DNA from 2 places in the Pseudomonas sp. Pdm06 genome. Region 2 is predicted to be linked to the other one. Evidence: riboswitches for the same ligand, from Rfam matches in the RefSeq annotation. Region 2 holds a riboswitch; the other holds the start of a gene.

Region 1 (5,045 bases), on a different contig from region 2:
TAGTATTCGTCGGCCAGCAGCTCGAGGTTACGCAGGGGCCCGTAGGTTTCGGCCCGGGTCAGCGGCGGCATCAAGTGGTCGATGATCACCGCCTGGGTGCGACGCTTGGCCTGGGCGCCCTCGCCCGGGTCGTTGACGATGAACGGATAGATATTCGGCAGCGGCCCCAGCAACGCGTCCGGCCAGCAATTTTCCGAGAGCCCGACACCTTTGCCCGGCAGCCATTCGAGGTTGCCGTGCTTGCCGACGTGGATCACCCCGTGGACGCCGTAGGTGTGGCGCAACCAGAAATAAAACGCCAGGTAACCGTGGGGCGGCACCAGATCCGGGTCGTGGTACACCGCACTCGGGTCGACCTGATAACCACGGGCCGGCTGGATGCCGACGAAGGTCAGGCCCAGGCGCAGGCCGGCGACCATCAGGCAGCCGTCGCGGAACATCGGATCCTGCTCGGGCGAGCCCCAGCGCGCCAGCACCGCTTGGCGATTGGCCTCGGGCAGCGCGTCGAACATGGCCAGGTAGGCATCCAGGGCCAGGCTCTGGTGACACGGACGCAGGTCGAGGCTGTCCAGGTCGTTACTGACCCCGCCGAGCAATTGCTGGATCAACGCAGTGCCGCTCGCCGGCAGTTCGGCCGGCAGTGGATAGCCCTCGGCCTGCATGGCCCGCAGGATATTCAAGGCCGCCGCTGGCGTATCCAGGCCGACGCCGTTGCCGATGCGTCCGTCCCGGGTCGGGTAGTTGGCGAGGATCAGCGCCACACGCTTCTGCCCATTGGGCAGGCGCGCCAGGGTGGTCCAACGTCGGGCCAGCTCGGCGACAAAATCCATGCGTTCGGGTACGGCGCGGTAGCAGACCACGTCGCTCTGGCTGCGCTCACTGCGCCAGGCCAGGTCCTTGAAACTGATGGGGCGGCTGATGATCCGCCCGTCCAGCTCCGGCAAGGCAATGTGCATCGCCAAGTCTCGCGGGCCCAGGCCCTGCTCGCTGGCGCGCCAGCCCGGTTCGTTGTCCTGGGCGCAAATGGCCTGGATCACCGGGATATTGCGGCGAAACGGTCGCAAGTGCGGGGCTTCGGGGCTGGATTGAGCGAAGCCGGTGGTATTGAGGATCACCCCCGCTTCCACTTCATCCAACCAGTCTTCCACCCGCGCCAGGCAACCGGGCTCCTTGAGGCTCGCCACCGCAATCGGCAACGGGTTGAGCCCCGCCGCTTGCAGGCGCTGGCAGAACACGTCGATGAACGCGGTGTTCGCCGCTTGCAAGTGGGAACGATAAAACAACACCGCCGCCACCGGTTGCCCGGCGTTCCACTCGGCTTGCCAATCGCCGAGGCTGGCGCTGTTTTTTCCCGGGTGGTAGATCGCCGTGCGCGGCAGGGTCTGCGGCTCGGCCCACGGATAATCGCGGCCGAACCATTGACTGCCGAGGTAGTGAAACAGGTCCAGGGCATTGCCCAGGCCGCCCTGGCGCAAGAACTGCCAGAGCCGGTCGCGGTCCTCGACGGCCACGTTGCTCAGGTCACTGAGCTCCGGGTCCGGTCGATCATCCCCCGGCACCAGGATCAGCTTCACCCCGCGCCCGGCCAGGTCCATCAGGCGCTCGATGCCGTAGCGCCAATAACCAATGCCGCCGTGCAGCGACAGCAGGATGACCTTGGCGTGGCGCAGCACGTCTTCGAAATACAGATCCACCGAGGCGTGGTTCTGCACCTGCATCGGGTTGGCGAGGCGAAACTCCGGATAATCGCCCGGCAACTGCTTCGCCGCTTCGGCCAGCAGCGCCAGGCTGGAGTCGCCGCTGCACAGGATCACCAGTTCGGCGGGGGTTTGCCCGAGGTCGGCAATGTTGTCATCCGACACGAAACCGCCGGGCTGGGTCCTGAGCAGGTGCATGGCTTAGGCGCTGAGGGCGGCGCGCAACTGCGCTTCGAGCAGTGCGGCATCGAGTGCCTGGCCGATCAGCACCAGACGGGTGACCCGCGCTTCCTCGGCGCCCCACTGGCGGTCGAAATGTTTATCGAAACGCGTGCCAACGCCTTGGATCAGCAGGCGCATCGGCTTGTTCGGGATCGCCGCGAAACCCTTGACCCGCAGCACGCCATGCTGGACCACCAGTTGCGTCAGCGCATCCAGCAACAGACTTTCGTCGGCCTGGGGCAGTTCGATGGAGATGGAATCGAAGGCGTCATGATCGTGGTCGTCATCGTCGCCATCGTGGTGATGGTCGTGATGGCTGTGGCGGCCGTCGATGTGCTCTTCGGAACCGGCGCCCAGGCCGATCAACACGTCCAGCGGCAGGCGACCGCTGCTGGCTTCGATGACCTTGACCGCCGGCGGCAGCTCTTCGGCGACTTCCAGGCGAACCTTGGCCAAGTCTTCAGGGCTGATCAGGTCAGCCTTGTTGAGGATCACCAGGTCAGCACTCGCCAGTTGGTCGGCGAACAGCTCGTGCAACGGCGATTCGTGATCCAGGTTCGGGTCGAGTTTGCGCTGGGCATCGACCTGGTCGGGGAAGGCGGCGAAGGTGCCGGCAGCCACGGCTGGGCTGTCGACCACAGTGATCACCGCATCGACGGTGCAGGCGCTGCGGATTTCCGGCCATTGAAAGGCCTGGACCAACGGCTTGGGCAAGGCCAGGCCGGAGGTTTCGATCAGGATATGGTCGAGGTCGCCGCGCCGGGCTACCAGCTCGCGCATCACCGGGAAGAATTCTTCCTGCACTGTGCAGCACAGGCAGCCGTTGGCCAGTTCGTAGACGCGGCCGTTGGCTTCTTCTTCGGTGCAACCGATGGCGCACTGCTTGAGGATCTCGCCGTCGATACCCAGCTCGCCAAACTCGTTGACGATCACGGCGATGCGCCGGCCTTGGGCGTTGTCGAGCATGTGCCGCAGCAAGGTGGTTTTACCCGAGCCGAGAAAGCCGGTGACGATGGTGACAGGGAGTTTGGCCAGTGTTTTCATCGGATGCCCTTTGGCAAGGTGGCGGGCAAACGGGACGACAACCGCGGGCACAGGTGTGCACGGAAGATTTCGCCACCGGATCACCCCGCCCGGTTGTAGTGAGAATCTGTCTCGAGGCAGGTCTCCTGGCTGACGGCGGGCCAGTCGTTCGACTGGCAATGGCTGCGCCTTCCCGTGCGCCTTTGGTAAAAGGGCATGCACAGTGGCCTTGCAGAAACCTCACCGTTCACAGTTGCGGGGGCAGCCGCGGCTTGGACCGCGTTCCCTTCTTAGCTTCGGCGCAGGCCGAAGAACCTCGAAGGCGCAAGGCTACGCAGGGTGTGGGGGCGGGTCAATCTCCGCAAGTGAGTTCTGCGGTGTCTTTGCCGCCGCCATCGCGAGCAAGCTCGCTCCCACATTGGATCCCGCAGCCCCCTGTGGGAGCGAGCTTGCTCGCGATGGGCTGCGCAGCGGCCCCCTGTGCATTGACGGCCCCGCCCCACCCATGCTCTCCTGTGCGCCTAGTTACGGGTGCCCTTCACAGGGTGAAACGGGAAACCGGTGAATCGTGTGCTTTACTCCAAAGCCACGTCAGTCCGGTGCTGCCCCCGCAACGGTAAGCGAGCGAAGCGTCTGAACCACTGTGTCCCCGGACATGGGAAGGTGACGCTTGCAGGCAAGGCCCAGCCCCTGCCCCTCGCGAGCCCGGAGACCGGCCCATGACTCAAGCATCAACAAACCCGCGGTGGGCGGGCGCTGTTCGAACCTGGGCGATCTTTCGTCCGGGATCTCATTGCGCTCGCATCCCCACGGAACAAAAACAGAGGGAAGCGCCATGTCGACCATCAGCAGCACCGCCCGCACCGCCAGCAGCACCACCACCACCACCCTGAGCCAACGCCTGAGCGCCGCGATCCTGGCTTCGATCCTGGGCGCGGGGCTGGTCTATTTCGCCGGCTTCTCCCACATCGAAGCGGTGCACAACGCCGCCCACGATACCCGCCACAGCGCCGCCTTCCCCTGCCACTGAGAACTGACGACATGATCAAGCGTATCGCGCAGACCGCCGGTTTCAGCGGCTTGCTGGCCGCCCTGCTGCTGACCCTGTTGCAGAGTTTCTGGGTATCGCCGCTGATTCTCCAGGCGGAAACCTTCGAGAAAGCCCCGGCGACCGAGGTCCATGAGCACACCGACGGTGTGGCCCACACCCATGATGCCGAGGCCTGGGAACCGGAAGATGGCTGGCAGCGCGTGCTGTCCACCACCGGCGGCAACCTGGTGGTCGCCGTGGGCTTTGCCCTGATGCTCGCGGGCCTGTACACCTTGCGCGCACCGACTCGCACCTCCCAGGGTCTGCTCTGGGGCCTGGCCGGTTATGCCACTTTCGTCCTGGCACCCACCCTCGGCCTGCCCCCGGAATTGCCCGGCACCGCAGCGGCCGACCTGGCCCAGCGGCAGATGTGGTGGATCGGCACCGCGGCGTCCACAGCGGTGGGCATTGCCCTGATCGCCTTCGGCCGGCATTGGCTGCTCAAGCTGCTGGGCGTGGCGACGTTGCTGGTGCCCCACGTTATCGGTGCGCCGCAGCCCGAAGTCCACTCGATGCTGGCGCCCGAAGCGTTGGAAAGCCAGTTCAAGATCGCCTCGCAGGTGACCAACGTCGCCTTCTGGCTGGCCCTGGGCCTGATCAGCGCCTGGCTGTTTCGCCGTGACGGTCAAGCCCACCACGACGCATGAGCACCGGGTCGATCCTGGTGATCGGCTTGGGCTGCCAGCGCGGGTGCCCGGCCAGCACGCTGCGGGCCTTGCTCGAACAGACGTTGCTGGCCCACGGCATCGAACTTCACCAGGTCCGGGCCCTGGCCAGTATCGACCTCAAGCGTGACGAGCCCGGGCTGCTGGAGCTGGCCGGGCAACTGGCCTTGCCGCTGACCTGCTTCAGTGCCGAACAGTTGGCCGGTTACGAGCGGCGGCTCAGTCATCGCTCCGAGATCGCCTTCGCGCAAACCGGTTGCTACGGCATCGCCGAAAGCGCCGCCCTGGCCTTGGCCGATCAATTGGGCACGACGCCCGCAACCCTGCTGATTCCCCGTCACACAGGCC
Region 2 (5,045 bases):
ATCTTGATCTGGGGCGCCCCGTTAACCACGCTGGCCGAACGCAGGCATTGTGGAGTGGGCATCCCGGCATGCATGCCGGGATAGCCGTGGCATTACTCCACAATCCGACTAGAACAGATAACCGATGTAAATCGCAGCGCCACCACCGGCCTGCAGGCCAGCGTTTATACCGGCCATGACCACCGCCCCCTTGGCCGACTTCGCCAGCCGCTGGTTGACCAGGGTGGCAGCGATGAGCGAGGTCGCCGGATTGGAACTCAGTGCCATCGACAACGCCAGCAACTTGGGATCAAGCCCGAACAACAGCGCCGTGGCCGAGCCGCCGATTCCCAGGCCCACCCCTACTTCGGTGTACATGCAAGGTCCGGTGATGTCGTCACTGGTCAGGTCGCGAGCGACCAAGGCATCGCTGACAAACACCTTGCCGGTGCTGGGAAACGCCTCCGCCGCGCCGGCCGCAGCCACACCCTTGCCCTTGATCTGGATATTGATCTTGCCGAAACGCGGCAGCCGCGCGCCAAATCCGGCACCTACTCCAACGCCGCCGTAGCGGTAGCTGACGTCCTCGCCCTCGGGCGAACGCAGGATGATCGAACCGCCACTGCCCGCCACCATGACCACGGTCAGACCGCCGCCGCTGGCGGTCTGATACTGCCAGCGACTTTCATTGACCGGGATCGGGATGTTGTAGCTCATACGTTAAAGTCCTTTATGTGAATGAACCGCACCGCGACCGCGCTGACGGATAGCTTTTGCCAGACCAACAAGCGTGAACACCAGACCGATAAGACCCAGGACCCCGGAAGTGCCCCACAGCGCGGCCGAGTCATCGACGATGGCGCTGTTGGCAGGCTGCTCGGGCAGGTAGTGCACCCGCACCGGCTGACCCTGCTGATAGCCGAAAATGAAGCCGCCCTGGGGGTAGGAGATTTTTTCACCACTGCTCGTAGTGAAGGCGATCTCAGGATGCGAACCACCGGCATTCAAGTGGCTGACGATGCCATCGGCGGTCTGTGCGCGGTCGAGAAACTCGCGTCGCTCAAGCGTGAGATTGATGGCAATGCTCAACAAACCGATACCAATCAGGGCAAACAGCAGGCCCAGCAATATCTTCCCGATGTGTGACGGGGTGTAGTTAGCCATGGTTTGTCTCAGTGTTCGTCCATGAAGAGGGCGACCAGAATAGCAAGAAGCGGCGCTATGCCGCACCTCCCGAAAATCATTCCCGCAATCGTACGATGCCAGGGGAAGGCCTCCCAGTGGCGAGTGGTGATAAACACCCTGATCGACTACCATGCCCAGCGCCGGTTCCCCCACGGGACTAATAGGGAATCCGAGATGCCTCGCACGGCATCAAACGGAACTGCCCCCGCAACTGTAGGTGCTGAGTCTGCTCCTCAATGGCCACTGGGATCGCCCCGGGAAGGCTGGAGCCAGGCGATGACGCATCAGTCAGGAGACCTGCCGGCCAAGTCAATCACTAACCGGCGGGGTGTCCGGGAAGGGCATCCTTGCGTTGCGCGTCACTGGGCCGATCGGCACTTCAGTGCTTCAGCGGCAACGTTCGATGATGTGTTTTCCAGTCCGTCCCCTGCTCCGTGTACGGTCAACTGGAGTTTGCATCATGCTGCTGCCCCGCCTTACCTCCCTCGTCATTGCCCTGGGTCTGCCGAGCCTCGCCCACGCGGCCCCGACTCAATACCCCCTGACCCTCGAGAACTGCGGCAGCACGCTGACTTTCGAGCAATCGCCCAGTCGCACCGTGACCATCGGCCAGGCCGGCACTGAAATGCTCTATGCCATGGGGTTGAGCGACAAGGTGGTCGGCACTTCGCTCTGGTTCAACGATGTGCAGATGAAATACAAGGCGCAGAACGACAAGATCGAACGCCTGGCCGATAACGAGCCGAGCTTCGAGGCGGTGATCGGCAAACGTCCGCAACTGGTGGCGGTGGAACTGGAATGGATGGTCGGGCCGCAAGGCGTGGTCGGTACCCGCCAGCAGTTTCACGAACTGAAGATCCCGACCTACCTGATGCCCTCCGATTGCGAAGCCAAGGATAATCTGGTCGGTGCGGACGGCACGCGGCTGGAGGCGTTTCGCATCGACAGCATCTACAAGAGCATCAGCCAGTTGGCTGAAATCTTCGACGTACAGGAGCGTGGCCAGCAGTTGAACGCCCAACTCAAGGCCAGCCTGGCGAAGTCTATCGCCACGGTGCAGGCCAAGGATCTGAAGCAGACGAGTGCGCTGTTCTGGTTCTCCAGCGCCAGTCTGGACATCGACCCCTATGTGGCCGGGCACAAGGGCATTCCTGACTTCATGCTCAGTACCCTGGGCGTGCGCAACGTGGTCGAGTCCGATGAGGAATGGCCGACCGTCGGCTGGGAAACCATCGCCAAGGCCAACCCAACCTTCCTGGTCATCGCCCGCATGGATCGCCGACGTTTTCCGGCTGATGACCATGAAAAGAAGCTGCAATTCCTGCGCAGTGACCCGGTGACCCGCAATATGGACGCGGTGAAAAACAACCGCATCATCATTCTCGATGCGATGGCCATGCAAGCCAGCATCAGAATGTTCGACGGCCTGGAAACCCTGGCGACGGCCATCAGCGGCTACGACCTGCCGAAATGATTCCGACGCTGATTCGAACGTTGCTGGCGTTGGCGGCGCTGCTCCTGGCAGTGATTGCCGGCGTGGCCATCGGCGAGACGAGTATCGAGCCGAGTGTGGTGTTCCAGGTGCTGGCCAACAAACTGTGGGCCGCAGGTTATGCCCTCGACCCGATAGACGAAGGCATCGTCTGGAACTACCGGCTGACCCGTGCGCTGGTGGCGGCGGCCTGCGGTGCGGGCCTGGCGACCTGCGGGGTGATCTTGCAATCGCTGTTGCGTAACCCGTTGGCCGATCCTTACCTGCTCGGCATCTCCGCCGGCGCCTCGACAGGCGCGGTACTGGTGGCGCTGCTGGGCATTGGGGCGGGGCTGATTTCGTTGTCGGTCGGGGCCTTTGCCGGGGCCGTTGCCGCGTTCGCCGTGGTCGTTTTGCTGGCCCGTGCCAGTCGCTCACCCGCTGGCACCGGGCAGATCATCCTGGCCGGGATTGCCGGCTCGCAGTTGTTCAATGCGCTCACCGCGTTTCTGATTACCAAGTCCGCCAGTTCCGAACAAGCTCGCGGCATCATGTTCTGGTTACTGGGAAATCTCAGTGGGGTCCGTTGGCCGTCGGTGTGGTTGTCGGTGCCCGTGGCATTGATCGGTCTCGCGGTGTGCCTGTGGCACCGGCGGGCGCTGGACGCCTTTACCTTTGGCGCCGACTCGGCCGCCTCCCTTGGCATTCCGGTACGCCGGGTGCAATTTCTGCTGATCAGCTGCGCGGCACTGGTGACAGCGGTGATGGTGTCGATTGTGGGCTCCATCGGTTTCGTCGGGTTGGTCATTCCCCATGCCGTGCGTTTGTTGCTGGGGACCCGGCATGCGCGCCTGTTGCCAGCAAGCGCGTTGGGTGGCGCGGTGTTCCTGATCGCCGCCGATGTCTTCTCGCGAACGCTGATCAAAGGCCAAGTCATCCCGGTCGGCGTCATCACTGCACTGGTGGGTGCTCCGGTGTTCGCGTTGATCCTGATCGGTCGGAGAAATGCCCGATGAATGCCGTCACCTCTGTTATCGGCGAATCCGTGCTGAGTTGTTCCGCCCTCGGGTTCCATGTGCGGGACGCCGAGTTGTTGCACGATATCCACCTGGACATCCGCCGAGGCGAAACCCTGGGCCTCGTCGGGCCCAACGGTTCGGGAAAATCCACACTGCTCAAACTGCTGGCGGGCGTGCGCGCCCCCAGCCGGGGCGACATTCAGCTCAACAACCAGCCCCTCAAGACGCTGGCACGGCGAACCGTCGCGCAGACCCTGGCCGTGGTTGAGCAACAGGCCGACACACTGGATGCGATCAGCGTGTTCGACGCCGTTGCCTTGGGCCGAACGCCGTGGCTATCAGCCTTGAGTCCGTGGTCAAACGAAGACGCCGCCATCGTCCAGCAGGCGCTGTGGGACGTCGATGCGGCGCACTTGAAAAACCGCACCTGGCACAGTCTGTCCGGCGGTGAACGCCAACGCGTTCACATCGCTCGGGCCCTGGCCCAACGCCCGCAGATTCTATTGCTGGACGAACCCACCAATCACCTGGATATCCAGCATCAGCTCGCCATCCTGAAAGTAGTGCAAGCGCTACCTGTCACGACGGTCATCGCCCTGCATGACCTGAACCAGGCGTTGACCTGTGATCGCCTGGCGGTACTGGAACGGGGCCGGCTGGTGGCCCTCGGCAAACCACTGGAGGTGCTGACCCCGCAACGCTTGCAGGATACGTTCGGCGTGCACGCCCATTACCTGATCGACCCTTTCGACGGCGCGCAGATCCTGCGATTTCGTTCCGTTTGACTGAATCTCGGGGTTCGGAAAAAACCGAACCCTATGCAAGTGCTCAGATTCAGCCAAGCGACGGGGCGAGCCCGGAAGATAAAGCCGACACATTGGCCCGCGCCGCGTGCAGTTTTTTGTAGCTGTCGATCAGGCGCAGGTGTCTATCGAGACCCTCCAGCTTCATGCTGGTCGGCGTCAAGCCATGGAAGCGCACGCTGCCGTCCACCGAGCCGATCGCCGCATCCATCCGCTCGTTGCCAAACATCCGACGGAAATTGGCCTCGTAGTCTTCCAGTTCCAGGTCTTCGTCCAGCTTCATCTCCAGCACCACATTCACGGCCTGGTAGAACAACCCGCGCTCAACCGTGTTGTCGTTGTACTGCAAGAAGGTTTCCACCGCTTCCTTCGCCTCTTCGAACTGCTGCAGGGCCAGATAGATCAGCAGCTTCAACTCCAGGATCGTCAACTGGCCCCAAGCCGTGTTGTCATCGAACTCGATGCCGATCAAGGTGGTGATGTCGGTGTAGTCGTCCAGCTCGCTTTCCACCAGACGCTCGACCAGCGCTTGCAGTTCGTCTTCGTCCAGGCGATGCAGGTTCAGGATGTCGGCGCGGAAAAACAGCG

The links. A riboswitch is a leader RNA that binds a small molecule or an ion and turns the genes downstream of it on or off. The one in region 2 is predicted to bind cobalamin.
Region 1: another riboswitch for cobalamin. It lies ahead of cobW (cobalamin biosynthesis protein CobW); the one in region 2 lies ahead of IB266_RS30140 (ABC transporter substrate-binding protein).

What each region holds. Positions count from the first base shown of each region.
Region 1 covers NZ_JACVAH010000018.1:140,064-145,108, forward strand. The annotation lists gene cobN (cobaltochelatase subunit CobN) at 1-1,895, opposite strand, end outside; gene cobW (cobalamin biosynthesis protein CobW) at 1,899-2,963, opposite strand; cobalamin riboswitch at 3,061-3,276, opposite strand; cobalamin riboswitch at 3,455-3,678, shown strand; gene IB266_RS25645 (CbtB domain-containing protein) at 3,778-3,972, shown strand; gene IB266_RS25650 (CbtA family protein) at 3,984-4,679, shown strand; gene IB266_RS25655 (cobalamin biosynthesis protein) at 4,676-5,045, shown strand, end outside.
Region 2 covers NZ_JACVAH010000028.1:43,743-48,787, reverse strand. The annotation lists gene IB266_RS30150 (hypothetical protein) at 109-696, opposite strand; gene IB266_RS30145 (DUF3592 domain-containing protein) at 700-1,143, opposite strand; cobalamin riboswitch at 1,289-1,484, shown strand; gene IB266_RS30140 (ABC transporter substrate-binding protein) at 1,625-2,638, shown strand; gene IB266_RS30135 (FecCD family ABC transporter permease) at 2,635-3,651, shown strand; gene IB266_RS30130 (ABC transporter ATP-binding protein) at 3,648-4,439, shown strand; gene IB266_RS30125 (OsmC domain/YcaO domain-containing protein) at 4,489-5,045, opposite strand, start outside.